2 regions of the Saccharospirillum sp. HFRX-2 genome follow, and region 2 is predicted to be linked to the other one. Evidence: predicted binding sites of a transcription regulator. Region 2 holds the regulator's gene; the other holds the start of a gene.
What was found. The regulator sigma-54, encoded in region 2, starts transcription at its own class of promoters, with help from an activator protein. The targets are predictions, from matches to a motif close to TGGCACNNNNNTTGCTNT.

Region 1: a site for sigma-54 is predicted at 4,720-4,737, ahead of fliE (flagellar hook-basal body complex protein FliE). Genes of this name have one in related genera too.

What each region holds. Positions count from the first base shown of each region.
Region 1 is NZ_JBEBMU010000006.1:88,381-96,182, forward strand. It holds gene ABMA60_RS13280 (FliH/SctL family protein) at 1-1,173, opposite strand, end outside; gene fliI (flagellar protein export ATPase FliI) at 1-2, opposite strand, end outside; gene fliG (flagellar motor switch protein FliG) at 1,210-2,268, opposite strand; gene fliF (flagellar basal-body MS-ring/collar protein FliF) at 2,261-4,054, opposite strand; gene fliE (flagellar hook-basal body complex protein FliE) at 4,110-4,571, opposite strand; gene ABMA60_RS13300 (sigma-54-dependent transcriptional regulator) at 4,792-6,204, opposite strand; gene ABMA60_RS13305 (sensor histidine kinase) at 6,231-7,439, opposite strand; gene ABMA60_RS13310 (sigma-54 dependent transcriptional regulator) at 7,720-7,802, opposite strand, start outside.
Region 2 is NZ_JBEBMU010000007.1:16,244-24,045, forward strand. It holds gene lptB (LPS export ABC transporter ATP-binding protein) at 1-582, shown strand, start outside; gene ABMA60_RS14190 (RNA polymerase factor sigma-54) at 644-2,173, shown strand; gene hpf (ribosome hibernation-promoting factor, HPF/YfiA family) at 2,321-2,626, shown strand; gene ABMA60_RS14200 (PTS sugar transporter subunit IIA) at 2,629-3,084, shown strand; gene rapZ (RNase adapter RapZ) at 3,090-3,962, shown strand; gene ABMA60_RS14210 (HPr family phosphocarrier protein) at 3,959-4,228, shown strand; gene mgtE (magnesium transporter) at 4,340-5,698, shown strand; gene yjgA (ribosome biogenesis factor YjgA) at 5,754-6,287, shown strand; gene ABMA60_RS14225 (sigma-70 family RNA polymerase sigma factor) at 6,418-6,996, shown strand; gene ABMA60_RS14230 (ChrR family anti-sigma-E factor) at 6,993-7,637, shown strand; gene ABMA60_RS14235 (FAD-binding and (Fe-S)-binding domain-containing protein) at 7,652-7,802, opposite strand, start outside.

The DNA.
Region 1 (7,802 bases), on a different contig from region 2:
ATCGTCTGGCGACTCTTGGCTGGCGGGTGGGACGTTCGGATCGGCAACAGACGGATCAACTGCCGCAGATGAGTCGTCGGCCGAGGCTGCCGAGTTGCTTTGATCGCTGTCGGTTGCATCCGCGGCTGGCGGGGCAGTCTGATCGGGTTCGGTCAGACTTTCTCCAGCCGGTGCTTCTGCGGTCGCTGCATTATCCGCCGGTGCCTGGTCGGCGGTATCCGTCGTAGCGGATTCGGCTGCTGCATTTGATTCAGCAGCGGCGGGTTGTTCTGGACCCATCGACTCACTGAGAATTTCCTGCGGCTGGTCGTCGGTGCTCAAAGGCGTGTCTGCCGCCTCAGCATTGGCCTCGGGTAAGGTCCAGGGCTGGCTCAGCTCGTCCAGACGCTCGGATAACCCCGACTGCGCCAGCAGATTGCTGACCTGTTGGCGAAAGCGATGCTCCAGGCTGTAATCGATATAGCTGAACCGGGTGCGAACCCGGCAACCACCCCGGTTCAATTGCGCATCGGCCTGCAAGGTCCAGTGGCTGTCGGCGATGGGCTCGACCAGGGCCAGATCATCCGGATGCAATTCAATGGTCAGCCGTTCATCGGCATTGGGTAATGCCTGAATGGCGCTGTGCACCAGCGCTTGAATGTGGTCGGGTTTTAACGCCAGTTCGGCATCAAAGAGGTTACGCGCCAGCCGCACTGCCAGCGCCATCAAGCCTTCGCGCAACGCTGCTTCCTGTTTCGGCAGCAGGCCTTGCAGTTGCTCCAGCACGGCTTTCAGCGGCGCCAGTTCCTCATCAATTCGCTGCTGCTCTGTCTTGCGCGCTGCCTCATAGCCAGCTTGTTCACCGACGCCACGGCCGGCCTGCTCGCCAGCTTCATAACCCTGCTGGTGACCGGCTTTATGACCTTCCTGCTGGCCCTGTTTCATGCCCTGCTGATAGCCGGATTCAAAACCTTCGTTAAAGGCGTCGTCATGAATCTGGCGGATTTCTTCAGCGGTCGGAGGTTGAATGTCGACGCTTTCAACGTCTTCGGTCACCGTGGCGATCGGTTTGGGCCGGTCGTCGATCAGATTGCCCTGTGCATCCCAGCGCGGCAGTCGATAGGTTTCAATATCCAGATCCCGATTGTTCTCTTCTGGATGGTGCAACGGCGGTTTACGCATGGATGGCGCCATAACCTACTACTCCCCTGGCGGCGGCCGATGGCGGCCTCACACCATGGCCTCGCCACCGGTTCCACCGAGGGCGATTTCGCCCGAATCGGACATGCGTCGGGCGATGTTGAGGATTTCTTTCTGCGCCACTTCGACATCGCTGAGCTTGACCGGGCCCATGGCGTCCATGTCGTCGCGCAGGATTTCGGCGGCACGCTTGGACATATTGCCGAGCATTTTTTCCTGCAGCTTCTGATCGGAACCGCGCAAGGCGACTTTGAGCAAATCGGTCGGCACTTCGCGCAGCAGCATCTGAATGCCGCGGTCGTCGATGTCGGACAGGTTTTCGAACACGAACATAAGGTCGGCAATTTCCGCCGCCAGATCTTCGTCGACGGTTTTGATGCCGTCCATGATTTCGGCTTCGACGCTGGACTCGAGGAAGTTCATAATCTCGGCCGCTGTCTTCACGCCGCCCAACGACTGAGCCTGAGCACCGGCGCTGGAAGAGAATTGTTTTTCCAAAATGGAGTTCAACTCCTGCAAAGCGATTGGCTGGACAGTTTCCAGAGCCGCCACCCGCATAACGATATCCAGACGCACTTTTTCGCTGAACTGGGCGAGAATTTCTGCCGACTGATCCGGCTCCAGATAGGCGATCACGATGGCCTGAATCTGGGGGTGTTCGTTGCGGATGATGTCGGCCACGGCACGCGGCTCCATCCACTTCAGCGTATCCAGACCGGTGGTGTTACCACCGAGCAGAATGCGGTCAATCAGGCCGGTGGCCTTATCGGCACCCAGCGCCTGGGTCAGCATGTTACGAATATAGTCGTTGGCGCCAATACCGAGACTGGTCTGACCGCCGACTTCTTCCAGGAACAGACGCACCGCTCCTTCCAACTGTTCCTGGCGCACTTCCGATAAGCCGGACATGGCGGTACCGACGCGCTGAACCTCTTTCGGCCCCAGGTGCTTGAGCACCTCGGCGGCGTCGGCTTCACCCACGCTCATCAGCAAGATAGCCGCCCGGTTCAGCCAACTGATGCCGTCCAGCGCCTTGGTGGCGTCTTCGGTGCCTTGGGGCACCGGCAAATTCGGATTCTGCTCAGTCATTGCTCATGATCCAACGTTTCAGTACCAGTGCCACCCGGCCCGGGTCTTCTGCGATCAGGCCGCGCAAGGCGTCCAGCTGCCGCTCAAACTGCTCCGACGGTCCCGGCAGCGCGTATTCATCGGCCGTGCTCAGCGTCACCTTGTCGTCGGTGATGGAATCCTCATCGACATCCAGCGACGCCAGATCGTCCTCTTCGTCTTCATCCTCACCACGACTCAGCAAGGAGCGCAGTGCTGGCCGCAGTATGCCGAACACCAGGATCAGAACAAAGAGGCCAGCCAATATCTGCTTGGCGATCTCCCAGAACCAGGGCTGGGTGTACCAGGGCGAATCATCAACGGCGTCGGCCACGCCGCGGAAACCAGAGTTGACGATATTGACGCTGTCGCCACGGCTCGGGTCGAAACCGACCGCGTCCTGAACCAGCAAGCGCAGTTGCTGCAGATCGGCCTCGGTCCAGTTCTCGCGCACCAGCTCACCGGTTTCCGGGTTGGTGCTGACCAGATCGTCAACCACCACAGCCACCGTCAGTCGACGCATCCGGCCTTGCTGGAATTGAGTGTAGCTCAGGGTGCGGTCGACTTCGTAGTTTCGGGTTGCCTCATTACGAGTGGTCGACGGCGGCGGCGTATTGTTCTGCGCTTCCGGATCAACCTCTTCCGGCGCTTCCGCCGCGCCCGGAGGCTGGTTGGTCAAGGCGCCGGGAATACCACCTTCGGGCTCACCGATACGCTCTTCTTCGATGGTCTGTTCCGACCGCAGCGCAATCAGATCCGGGTTGTACAGCTCTTCAGCCTGCTCGACCTGAGTGAAGTCGATATCGGCGTTCACTTCGGCGCGGAAATTATCGCGCCCGACCACCGGACCGAGAATGGAGTTAATCTGGTTCAGCAGGTTGTCTTCCACCCGCTGGGTGTACTGGAACTGTCGATCGGTCAGTTCATCTTCGGGGTTCTCAGTCTGCGCCGACAGCAGTTGGCCGCGCTGATCAACCACCGAGACGTTTTCCGGTTTCAGTTCGGGAATGGAGGTGGCAACCAGGTTGCGGATGGCACGAATCGAATCGACATCCATATCGGCGCCGGCGTGCAATTCGGTAAACACCGAGGCGGTCGGCTGACGCCGGTCGCGAATAAAGACCGAGCGTTCGGGAATGGCCAGATGCACGCGCGCCGCCCGCACCTGATTCATCGAAGCTATGGTACGCGCCAGCTCGCCTTCGAGCGCACGCATATAGCGAGCGTTTTCCATAAACTGAGAAGTGCCCAACGGCTGGTCGTCGTCGAGCAATTCATAGCCCACAGTTTGATCGTTGGAAAGACCGGCGCCGGCAATGGCCAGGCGCGCCCGGTGCAGATCATCCTGACGCACCAGGATCACACCGCTGGCCGGGTCGATATCGAAATTCACTTTCTCGCCCTGCAGCACCTGAATGACGTCGGCTGCCGCATAGGTGTTGGTGGAATTCATCAATGGATGGTAGGTCTCGCGCTGCGACCAGAGCACCACGCCAAGACCGAGCGCAATACTGGCCGCCAGACCCACCAACAGACCGAACTGGCGCATCATGGTCAGGCGGTTAAAACCGGCCACCAAGGGATGCATTTTTTTCAGCGCCGAAGGTTCTTTATCGACCAGATCAGGACTGTCGTCGGCGCCTGCGCCGGTCGTGGCAATAGCCGTGCCGGAGCCAGCCTCCGCACGCGTTGCCGGCAATCCGCTTTGGGCGTTGTTGTCGCTGTCGTCGGAAGTATTACCGGCTGCAGCAGGGACGTTTTCGGTCATGGTCTCGCTTCACTCTTCAGCACCGGTCCAGCCGGCGTACTGACACCCAAAGGCATCAGATCGGCATGTTCATAATGTCCTTATAAGCCTCGACCATCTTGTTGCGAACCTGGGTCATGGCCTGAAAGGAGACGCTGGATTTTTGCAGGGCAATCATTACTTCGGGCAGGTCGACTTCCGGGTCGCCCTGCTCGTAACGGGTGGCAATTTCGCTGGCCGCCATCTGCGTATCGTTAACGGTATCAACGGCGGATTTGAACATCTCACCGAAGGACGGCACATGGCCCATCGGCGGCATGCCGTCGAGTTCGTTGATGCCACCAGGCGTTTGCGGTTGCGGTAAATTAAGTTCGGCTTCCGGACGCACCGGTCCGGACTGATTGCGCACCTGTTGCATCTGCTGCTCGAACGACGGCCCTTGCAGCGGTTGCGGCCCAGGCGGTCGCGGCACTTGCATCTGCTCACGGATTGAGCGCATTTGCCCAAGGACGTTTTGAATGTCGGCTCGATCAGTCATCTGCCTTTCCCTCTTCCCGCTGACACTCGGCTAATGGCAAAGCAAAGTGTCAAAAATTAGCTGCTGCTGTGTGCATCAGGCTGTCTGCATCTGGGCTGGCGACAAAAAACAGTCACTTTGGTCACCAAAACGCCCGCTATACAGTCATTGAGCAAAGGGCGGGCCAACTTTTGCCGGCGGCTTGGTTTTTCCGGTCAAACCCTGCCGCCGGCTAAGCGGTTTAACGAATGCCGGCGATGGCGCCGTCCACATCCATGCCCAGTTCACGCATGCGCGCCAGCTTGTAACGCAGCGTCCGCGCTGAGATGCCCAGCTTGTCGGCCGCCTTGTTTTTACGTCCGCCGGTCACGCGCAATGCATTGAGGATCAATTCAAATTCGTGGTGTTTCAGGTCGCGGTGGATGCCGTCGTTGTTGTCCAGGTTGTCGTCATCCAAATCCATGTCCGGCGCGGCTTCGGCGCGCTCGAATCGATGGCTGGTCGTCACCGGACGGCGCGCTTCGAAGTCGATCAGATGTTCACCATCCAAACCCAGATCCTGCGCCGTGACCCACTGACCGCTTTGCAGAATCAAAGCGCGTTGCAGAGCGTTATCGAGCTCGCGGATGTTACCCGGCCAGTCATAACTCAAAATCCGATCGCGGGCGGAATCATCCAAAGCGATATTGCCCTTATGCATCTTGCGCGCGTGCAGCGATAACAGATGCTGTGCCAGCGGCAGCAAATCACCACGACGGGCACGCAGCGGTTGCCACTGCAACGGGAAAACATTCAGACGGTAATAGAGGTCTTCACGGAAACGACCGGCGCGCACTTCTTCGAGCAGATCGCGGTTGGTGGTGGCCAGCACCCGTACATCCAGGGCGATGGTGCGACGGCCGCCGATGCGTTCCACTTCACGTTCTTGCAAGACGCGCAGTAATTTTGCCTGCAGACCCAGATCCATTTCGGAAATCTCGTCGAGCAAAATAGTGCCGCCATTGGCCTGTTCGAACTTACCGGCCTGGCTTTGAATGGCACCGGTGAAGGCGCCCTTTTCATGACCAAACAAGGTGGCTTCGAGCATATTTTCCGGAATGGCGGCGCAGTTAATGGCGACAAAAGCTTCGCCCGCACGCGCCGATTGCTGGTGAATAAAACGCGCCAGCACTTCCTTACCGGTGCCGCTTTCACCACTGATCAAAATGGTGGAATCGGTAGCCGCGACTTTGCGGGCCAGCGCCAACACTTGCTGACTGGCCGGCTCAACGGCGATGGGATCGTCCTGTGTCGCCGGCGTTGCCTGGCCATGACGCTCAATCAGATCAATCAACTGATCCGGCTCGAATGGCTTGACCAGATAATCGACCGCGCCGGCCTGCATCGCCGCCACGGCTTTATCGACCGCGGCATAGGCGGTGATCAGCAACATCGGCAAGTCAGGGTGATGAGTGCGCACATAGTCGAGCAGCTGATGGCCATCCATACCCGGCATATTGACGTCGCTGACGATGAAATCGACCGACTGTTCTTTCAGTCGCGCCACCGCCGCTTCGCCGCAATCGGCTTCGACGACGTCATAGTCCGACAACTTCAGGGTGTCGCTGACCGCTTCACGCAGGTTGGCATCATCTTCTACGATCAAAATATTCATGATGGTCTTTCTCCTAAACGACGCTTTCAGCGCTCGGCCCTAACGGGCAGGTTCAGGTGCACGACAGTGCCCTTGCCAGGCTGACTGTCGATCTCAAAATCGCCCTGATGGGCACGAATAACGGCCATGACAACGGGAATACCGAGGCCGGTGCCGTGGCTTTTAGTGGTGAAAAAAGGTTCGCGAATTTGCGCCAGGGTTTGTTCATCCATACCCGGTCCCTGATCGCGAATGGTTAAGCGCAAACGATCACCGCGACGTTCGGCGGCGATAGCAATATCCGGATCATTAGGGCTGGCTTCGAAGGCGTTATTGATCAGATTGCACAGCGCGCTGACCAGCGCATCTTTTTGGCATTGCAACTCAACATCAGCGGCATCGTTGTGCCAGTGCAACGCCTTGGGATACTGCTCGATCCGGGCCGATAAGTTGTCGGCCATAACGCTGAACAACTCACTGACACTGAGCCGATGCACCAGCTGGCATTCACCTTTAACAAAGATCAGCATGTCCTGAACCTGCTGTTCAAGGTGATGCAAACGACCGATCAGTTTATCGACAAACTGACCGCGCACCTCGTCGCTGACGCGTGGATTTTTCAGGTTGGAGGCGTAGAGCATGGCCGCCGACAAGGGCGTACGAATCTGATGTGCCAGGGAGGCCACCATCCGCCCCATGGCCGTCAAGCGTTCGTGGCGAGACAGCTTGGCCTGCAAGGCGCGCGTCTGGGTCTGGTCACTGAGCAGAATCAACTGACCGGCGTTATCCAGAGCGCAGGTTTCGATACTGACCAGACGCCCATCGGCCAAGGAAATTTCGTGGCCATCGTTCTGCCGCGGCTTAAACGTCTGACGAATAATCCGTCCCCAGGGCACGCCGACCAATTCCGGCAATCCGGCGCTGACCAGCAGCGACTGCGCCGCCGGATTTACGCGCCGAACGATGCCGGTGTTATCGACCACCACCACACCCGCCGGCAGCAGATTGAGCAGACTTTCCAACTGATCAGCCAGGCGCTCTTTTTCACTCAGTTCCTGCATGCGCTGCTCGCTGACCGACGCCAGCTCGCCACTGAGTTCCAGTACCCGACTTTCCAGCATCTCGTAGCTTTCGGTCAGTTGCTCCGACATCTGGGTAAAGGTCACAAAGGCTTGCTGCAGATCGGCGAGCGAACGGTCGCGCATCGCTTCCGGAGCGGGTTTTTGCATCAAGCTGTCAAATTCGGGCGCGCCCATTAAAACTCCCACTGACCATTTATTGGCACTTTTTGGTGTCACGGGAGGGCTACTGCAAAGGTGGTGCCAAAAGCGGACAAAGCTAGCCGCATCAAGGCCTGCAGCGGTTTTTCAGGCGGAAATTTTCGACCGACGGCAATGTCTTGACGGATTTTGACAGCATCGTTCGCTCAGCCTGAGAACCCTTAAAGGCGGCTAAGACAGCGGGCAAATAAAGGCTGTTGTGTGATGCTGAAGGAGGGAAAACAGCCTGGCGCCAGAACGCGCCAGGCTGTGCAGATCAGTTAACGGCTTCGCGTTTGTTGATCTTGTACTTGCGCATCTTCTCGACCAGGGTGGTGCGACGAATATGCAATTTCTCGG
Region 2 (7,802 bases):
ATTGTTGGGCTGATTCCTGCCGACAATGGCGAGGTCTACGTCGGCGATACCGCTGTCACCAAACTGCCCATGCACGCCCGGGCACGCCACGGTATCGGTTATTTGCCTCAGGAAGCGTCGATCTTTCGCAAGCTGAGTGTCGCCGACAACATTCTCGGCGTGCTGCAGACGCGTAAAGAGTTGTCGCGCAGTGAGCGCCACGATCGGTTGGAATCGTTGCTCGATGAGTTCAACATCAACCACATCCGCGACAGCCTGGGTATGGCGCTGTCCGGTGGTGAGCGCCGCCGCGTAGAGATCGCCCGCGCCCTGGCCATGGAACCGGCGGTGGTGTTGCTGGACGAACCCTTTGCCGGTGTCGATCCGATTTCCGTAGGCGACATCAAAGGCATCATTCATCATTTGCGCGATCGCGGCATTGCCGTTTTGATCACCGATCACAACGTCCGTGAAACGCTCGATATCTGCGAAAAAGCCTATATCGTTGGCAACGGACATATCATCGCTGAAGGAACAGCTGAGGATGTACTCAACAACGCCACCGTGCGTGAGGTATATTTAGGCGACCAGTTCCGGCTATGACGGCAAGGTTCCCGTCAGGACTCGTTGTAATTAACAGGCCCAAAGGCGTATTAACACCTCTATGAAGACCTCCTTACAACTTAAAATGAGTCAGCAGTTGACGATGACGCCGCAACTGCAGCAAGCCATTCGTCTCCTGCAACTGTCGACCCTGGACTTACAACAGGAAATTCAGGAGGCGTTGGAAACCAACCCCATGCTGGAGGTTCGCGAAGACGACAGCGGCAACAGCAGCGATGGCGAACATGACCATGCCAACACCAGCGAATCCCATAATGGCGATTCACTGAATGGCGACAGGGCCAAAGCCGAAACTCTGATCGACAATTCCGACAATCGCCAGGAAATGGAAATTCAGGAACACATTCCGGATGATCTGGCGGTTGATTCATCCTGGGACGACATCTACACCCACACACCGACCAGTCATGGCTTACCGTCTGGTGATGACGACTTCAATTTCGAGAACGTTTACGGCACCACCGACTCGCTTTGGGATCATCTGAACTGGCAGCTCAACCTGACCACCATGACCGATCGCGATCGACTGATCGCCGAAGCCATCATTGAAAGCGTCGATGCCGAAGGTTATTTGCAGTCCAGCCTCGATGAAATTTTTGAAGGCCTGGACAAAGAATTGTCCAGTGAAGACGACCCCTTGGAAATGGACGAAGTGGAAGCGGTACTGCGCCGCGTTCAGCATTTCGACCCCGCCGGCGTTTGCGCCCGCGATCTGTCCGACTGTCTCAGCATTCAATTAAACCAACTGCCCGAAGAAACCCCCAGCCGCCAGGAAGCGCTTAAGATCGTCAAAGATCATCTGGACCTGCTTGGCGCACGCGACTACGCCCAACTGATGCGTAAAACGCGGCTAAAAGAAAACGACCTGCGCGACGTTATTCTGCTGATTCAAAGCCTGAACCCGCGACCGGGCAACCAGATCGAAAGCGGCAAAGACGAATATGTGGTGCCCGATGTCATGGTGCGCAAAGACATCAAAAACAATCGTTGGCTGGTTGAGTTAAATCCGGACATCGCGCCCAAACTGCGCGTCAATGCATCCTACGCTTCGATGGTCAAACGCGCCGATAATTCCAGCGACAACACCTACCTTAAAGATCATCTTCAGGAAGCGCGCTGGTTCATTAAAAGTCTGCAAAGCCGTAACGAAACGCTGCTGAAAGTGGCGACTAATATCGTTGAACATCAGCGCGGTTTTCTCGAACACGGTGAAGAAGCGATGAAGCCGTTGGTGCTGCATGATGTGGCGCAGGCGGTCGAGATGCACGAATCGACTATCTCGCGCGTCACCACGCAAAAATACATGCACACCCCGCGCGGTATTTTTGAGCTGAAGTATTTCTTCTCCAGTCATGTCAGCACCGAAGGCGGTGGCGAATGTTCGAGCACCGCTATTCGCGCCATCATTCGCAAGCTGGTCGCGGCGGAAAACCCGCGCAAACCGCTGAGTGATTCCAAAATTGCCACCTTGCTTGGCGACCAGGGCATCAAGGTCGCCCGACGCACCATCGCCAAGTACCGGGAGGCCATGCATATTCCTCCGTCAAATGAACGTAAGAGTTTGATTTAGATCAGATTTTCGAACGACTGCAGGCTTGAAGTAGCAGCCTCTCACCGCAAAGATTGAATCAGGAGCTAGACTGAAACCAGGGATAGCACTCAAGGAAGCCGGCCGACATCATGGCCTGAATCATTGTCACTGCATGAGGAGCGGACTATGCAAGTCAACATCAGCGGTCAACACGTCGAAGTTACTGAAGCTCTGCACGACTATGTTGCCTCCAAGCTGGAAAAACTGGAGCGACACTACGATCAGATCGGCAACGTCCAGGTGACGCTCAGTATTGAAAAAAATCGGCAAAAAGCGGAAGCTTCGCTGAACATCAAGGGGGCTCAGTTGCACGCCGATGCTGCACACGATGATTTATACGCCGCCATTGACATGATCACTGACAAACTCGACCGCCAGTTGCTCAAGCACAAGGAAAAAACGGTCGACCGCATGCACGGGAACTCTCGTTAACCATGATTCAACTGGACCAGGTCCTCTCATCCGAACGCGTCTATACCGGCGCGTTCGGTGTCAGCAAGAAACGCGTTCTGCAGAGTCTGGCCGAACGCTTGGCGGCTTCACTTGATGGTGTTGGTGAAGTCGATCTTTTCGATCAGCTGATTGCCCGTGAGCGCCTGGGTTCCACCGGTTTAGGCCAAGGCATTGCTGTACCGCATTGTCGTCTGGCGCAGATTGAACGCCCCATCGCTGCGCTCGCCAAACTCGACGAAGCCGTCGATTTTGAATCCCCCGACCGCAAACCGGTCGACCTCTTGTTCGTGCTGGTGGTGCCTGAAGCGGCCACCGACGATCATCTCAATTTACTGGCCGCTGTGGTGGAACGATTCAACGACAGCGCCTTGGTGAAATCACTGCGCCAGGCCTCCGACAGCCAGACCCTTTATCAGCAATTTATTCAGGGCCTCTGATCGCCATGGCGCATCCCGATTTCCGGCTGGTCATCATCAGCGGACGCTCAGGGTCGGGCAAGAGTACCGTCCTGAACGCGCTTGAAGACGCAGGCTTTAATTGCATCGATAACCTGCCACCGGCCTTGTTACCGGAACTGGTCCACTGGATGACCGCCAGTACCGCCCAGCCGGACGTAGCGGTCTGTATCGATGCACGGGTCGCCTCCGATGCCATCAATGGCTTGCCTGCCATCCTGAAATCCCTGCCGCAAACACTGCAGCCGGACATTCTTTATCTCGATGCCGAAGAAACCATACTGCTGCAACGCTTCTCTGCCACGCGGCGCAAACACCCGCTGACCAATGCCGATCGATCCCTGGCCGAAGCCATAGCAGTGGAAGGCGAACTGTTGGCGCCGGTGGCTAATCTGGCCAGTCTGAAAATCGATACCAGCGGTTTGTCGTTGCAGGAGTTGCGCGACCAGGTACGGCAGCGGCTGATCGACAAGCCCGGCGGCATCGCCTTGCAGTTTTTGTCGTTCGGCTTCAAACACGGTGTGCCGCGTGATGCCGACCTGGTGTTCGATGTGCGCTGCCTGCCCAATCCCTATTGGGACAAATCGCTGCGCATGTTCACCGGTAAAGACGAACCGATTCAGAACTTTCTGCGCGCCTCTCCGGCGGTGACCGAAATGTTTGAAGACATCCGTCGCTTTCTCGACCGCTGGTTGCATCAATACGAAGCCAACCAGCGCTCCTACCTCACTGTGGCAATCGGCTGCACCGGTGGTCAGCACCGCAGCGTTTTTCTCGCCGAGCAGCTGCATAAAACCTTTGCCACTGGCAACGCCAACGTTCAGCTGCGCCACCGCGACATGGGAAATGATCAGGCGTGATTCAAGAACAACTCACCATCATCAACAAACTGGGGTTGCACGCCCGCGCTGCTGCCAAACTGGTCGGCGTAGCCGGTAACTATGAAAGCCGTATTACGCTGAGCAAGGATGACCGCGAAGCCGATGCCAAAAGCATCATGTCAGTAATGATGCTCGCCGCCAGCCAAGGCACCGACCTGGACGTGGAAATCGACGGCCCGGATGCGGCCGAAGCCTGGACCGCCATTCTGGCGCTGGTGCAGGATCGTTTTGGCGAAGACGAATAACGGGCTTGTGCCTGTTTTTCATTTCAGGATTACCGATCGACCTCTTTATTACGGTTTGAACTAAAGGCTACACTCCTCCTCGATCGCTCACCTCGGCAACCGGGACGTCCCATGCCAACCACGCCGCACCTGGAACAGCACGACCACGACCGCGCCGGTCTGTTGCAGGCGTTGGAAGCGGGTGATCTGGATCGGGTACAGCGCTATTGCGACGAAGACCTCGCCTCGGCCGATCTGGCCCATATTCTCGAGTCGTCCCCCGGCCGCATCCGTGAATTGCTGTGGGATTTTCTCAGCGATGAACGCCAGGGCGCGGTGCTGCCGCATCTGAATGAAGACCTGCAACAAGCTTTTCTGGCGCAGATGAACGCCCACGAGATTCTGGAAACCACCCAGGATCTCGACCACGACGACCTCGCCGACCTGCTGCAACAGATTCCCGAACCGGTTACGCATCAAGTTTTGTCACTGATGCCACCGTCCGCTCGGGCGACCGTGGAAGGCTTGCTGGCCTATCCGGAAGACACCGCCGGCGGCCTGATGAATACCGACCTGATCACGGTGCGCGCTGACGTTACCGTGGAAACGGTATTGCGTTATCTGCGCCGGCTGGAGCTACCCGATCACCTGGATTCACTCTGGGTGGTCAACCGCCAGTTTCGCTATGTCGGGCTCTTGCCGATCACCAAACTGCTGACTCACGGACCGCAAACCAAGGTGCGTGAGATCATGAAAGACGACATCGAAGGCATACCCGCCAGCTTGCACGAAGACCAGGTAGCGCGTCGCTTCGAACGCCTCGACCTGGTATCAGCGCCGGTGGTCAACGACACCGGCACGCTGCTCGGCCGCATCACCGTCGATGACGTCGTCGATGTGATTCGCGACAGCGCCGACCATACCGTCATGAGCATGGCCGGCCTGGACGAAGAGGACGATATTTTCGCGCCGGTGATTCGTACCACTCGCAGTCGCGCCGTCTGGTTGGGCATTAATATGCTGACCGCCTTTATCGCCGCGGCAGTGATGAGCCAGTTCGAAGCCACCATTGCGCAGATTGTTGCCCTAGCCGTGCTCAGCCCGGTCGTTGCCAGCATGGGCGGCATTGCCGGCAGCCAGACGCTGACGGTGATGATCCGCGGCATGGCCACCGGCCACGTCAAACGCGACAACCTCGGCTGGCTGATCAGCCGGGAACTCGGTTCGGGCGCCGTCAACGGTGTGCTCTGGGCCAGCATCATCGGCGCCATTACCATCGGCTGGTATCAGGATTCCGACTTGGCACTGGTTATCGCCGCTGCCATCGTTATTAACCTGCTGGTGGCCGTCTGTGCTGGTGCCACCCTGCCCTTTCTTCTAAAATCGCTGCACATTGACCCGGCCCTGGCCGGCACCGTCGTGCTGACGACCATCACCGATGTCGTCGGCTTCCTGACTTTCCTGAGCCTGGCCACCCTGTTCCTGCTCTAAAAGCTGCTCTGGATAGTAGCAATGAACCTGGCCCGGCGGAGATACCCTGCTACTCATGTCCGACCACAATCACGATCACGACGACCAAGACATCGAATGGGTCAGCAAAACCCAGATGAAACACGAGATGCATCGCCTGCAGGCGATTGGCGAGCGCTTGCTCACGCTGCGCGCCGATCAGCTGGCGACCGTCCCAACCAGCGAAGCGCTCAAAGCGGCCATCGATGAGAATCGTCGCGTCACCCAGAACGAAGCCCGTCGTCGCCATCTGCAATACATCGGCAAGCTGATGCGCAACGAAGATATCGACGGCATTCAACTGGCACTGGATCGACTCGACCCCTCCTCGGAAGTTTTTCTGCGCGAGCAGAACCAGGCCGAACAATGGCGCAGTCGTCTGCTCAATGACAGCGGCGCCGAAGCCGCCTGGTTCGAGCAACACCCCAACACCGAACGCCAGGCCTTTCGCGCCATGGTGCGTGCCGCGCGCAAGGAACAGCCGGATGAAGCCGATGCCCCGCTCCATGCCGGTAAGCAAACCAAACGACTGTTGAAGTGGATTCGTGAGGCGCTGGCCGAGCAAAACTAAAGCACTTGCCTGCTGAGGTGATCCGTTACGGCGACAGCAACGTAAATCGCTGCCAGACAAACGGACAACAGGTTCTCATATGGCAGGCGCCCCTGTAATCTCGATACTTTCAGCCAAGAAAGCAGGCAAAATGACAGAAGCCAACCAGGCGACTCAGCAATGGTCTGACTGTCTCGACGCAGTCGCCCGACGCCAGGACATTGCAGCTTTCGAACAGCTGTTCAACCATTTCGCGCCGCTGATCAAAGCCTTTGCCCTGTCCTCAGGCTTGAACCGCAGCGGCGATCATCTGCCCGATGAACTGGTGCAGGAAGTTATGCTGGCAGTCTGGCGCAAAGCCGCCACTTTCGATCGCCGCAAAGCCGCCGCCTCCACCTGGATATTCACCATTGCCCGGAACCAGCGCATCGATATGCTGCGCCGTCTGCGCAAACACCAGAACGATTTGCCCGCCGATGATATCTGGGAACTGGAAGCCGATGCCGACCTCTTTGGCGAAGTGCGTCAGGCGCGCGTTCAGGATCAGGTGCGCGATCACCTGTCCGATCTGCCGGTCGATCAGCGCCAGGTCATGGCGAAAGTTTTTATGGAAGACAAAAGCCATCAGGAAGTGGCCGATGAAATGGATTTACCTCTGGGAACCGTCAAAAGCCGGGTTCGCCTGGCGATGAAGAAACTGAAACTCTCTCTGGAGGCGTTTGACCTATGACCCAGTGGCATCCACATTCCGATCAACTCGTGGAGTTTGCCGCCGGAAGCTGCCGTGCCGGCGTCAGCATCGCGATATCCGTGCATCTGCACTACTGCAGCCAGTGTCGCCAGGCACTCAGCGAACTGGAAAGCACCAGCGCCGTCTTGTTTGAACAGCAAGCACCGGCACCGGTTGCCGACACGGCCTTCGCCAGCCTGATGGATCGCATCCAGCGCGAACCGGAAGCTGCTGCTCCGGCTGCAAAACACCCCGCATCCGCTCGCTTTCCGCGTGCGCTCAGGACTTTGCTGCCTGACTCACTGGAGCAACTGGACTGGAATCAACCGATGAAAAACCTGCGCGTCACCCGCCTGCTCGACGACGGCGACCTGATCATCGGTCTGCATCATATGAAAGCCGGCGGTCGGGTACCCAACCACCAGCATCGTGGTGAGGAAATCAGTGTGGTGCTCGAAGGCGGTTTTTCCGATCAGCTGGGCTCCTATGCCGAAGGCGACTTTATTCGTCGCAGCGGCACAGACACCCATGCGCCTCAGGCCGATGCCCATGAAGACTGCCTGATCCTCTCGGTGGTCGAAGCGCCAGTGAAACTGACTGGGCCACTGGGCTGGATTCTTAATCCCTTTCTGAAAGCCTGACCAACGCCGCCGCTTTAAACAGCGGCGGTTTCCTCTCGCGCCTGCGACAGGCGGTCCAAAACCTCAAACAATGACAAATACGTCAGGCCGCTGTGCCGACTCAAACCGATCTCGCAGGTGCGGCTGGTGGAAATACCGTAGGCACAACCACTGACAGCCTCGTCC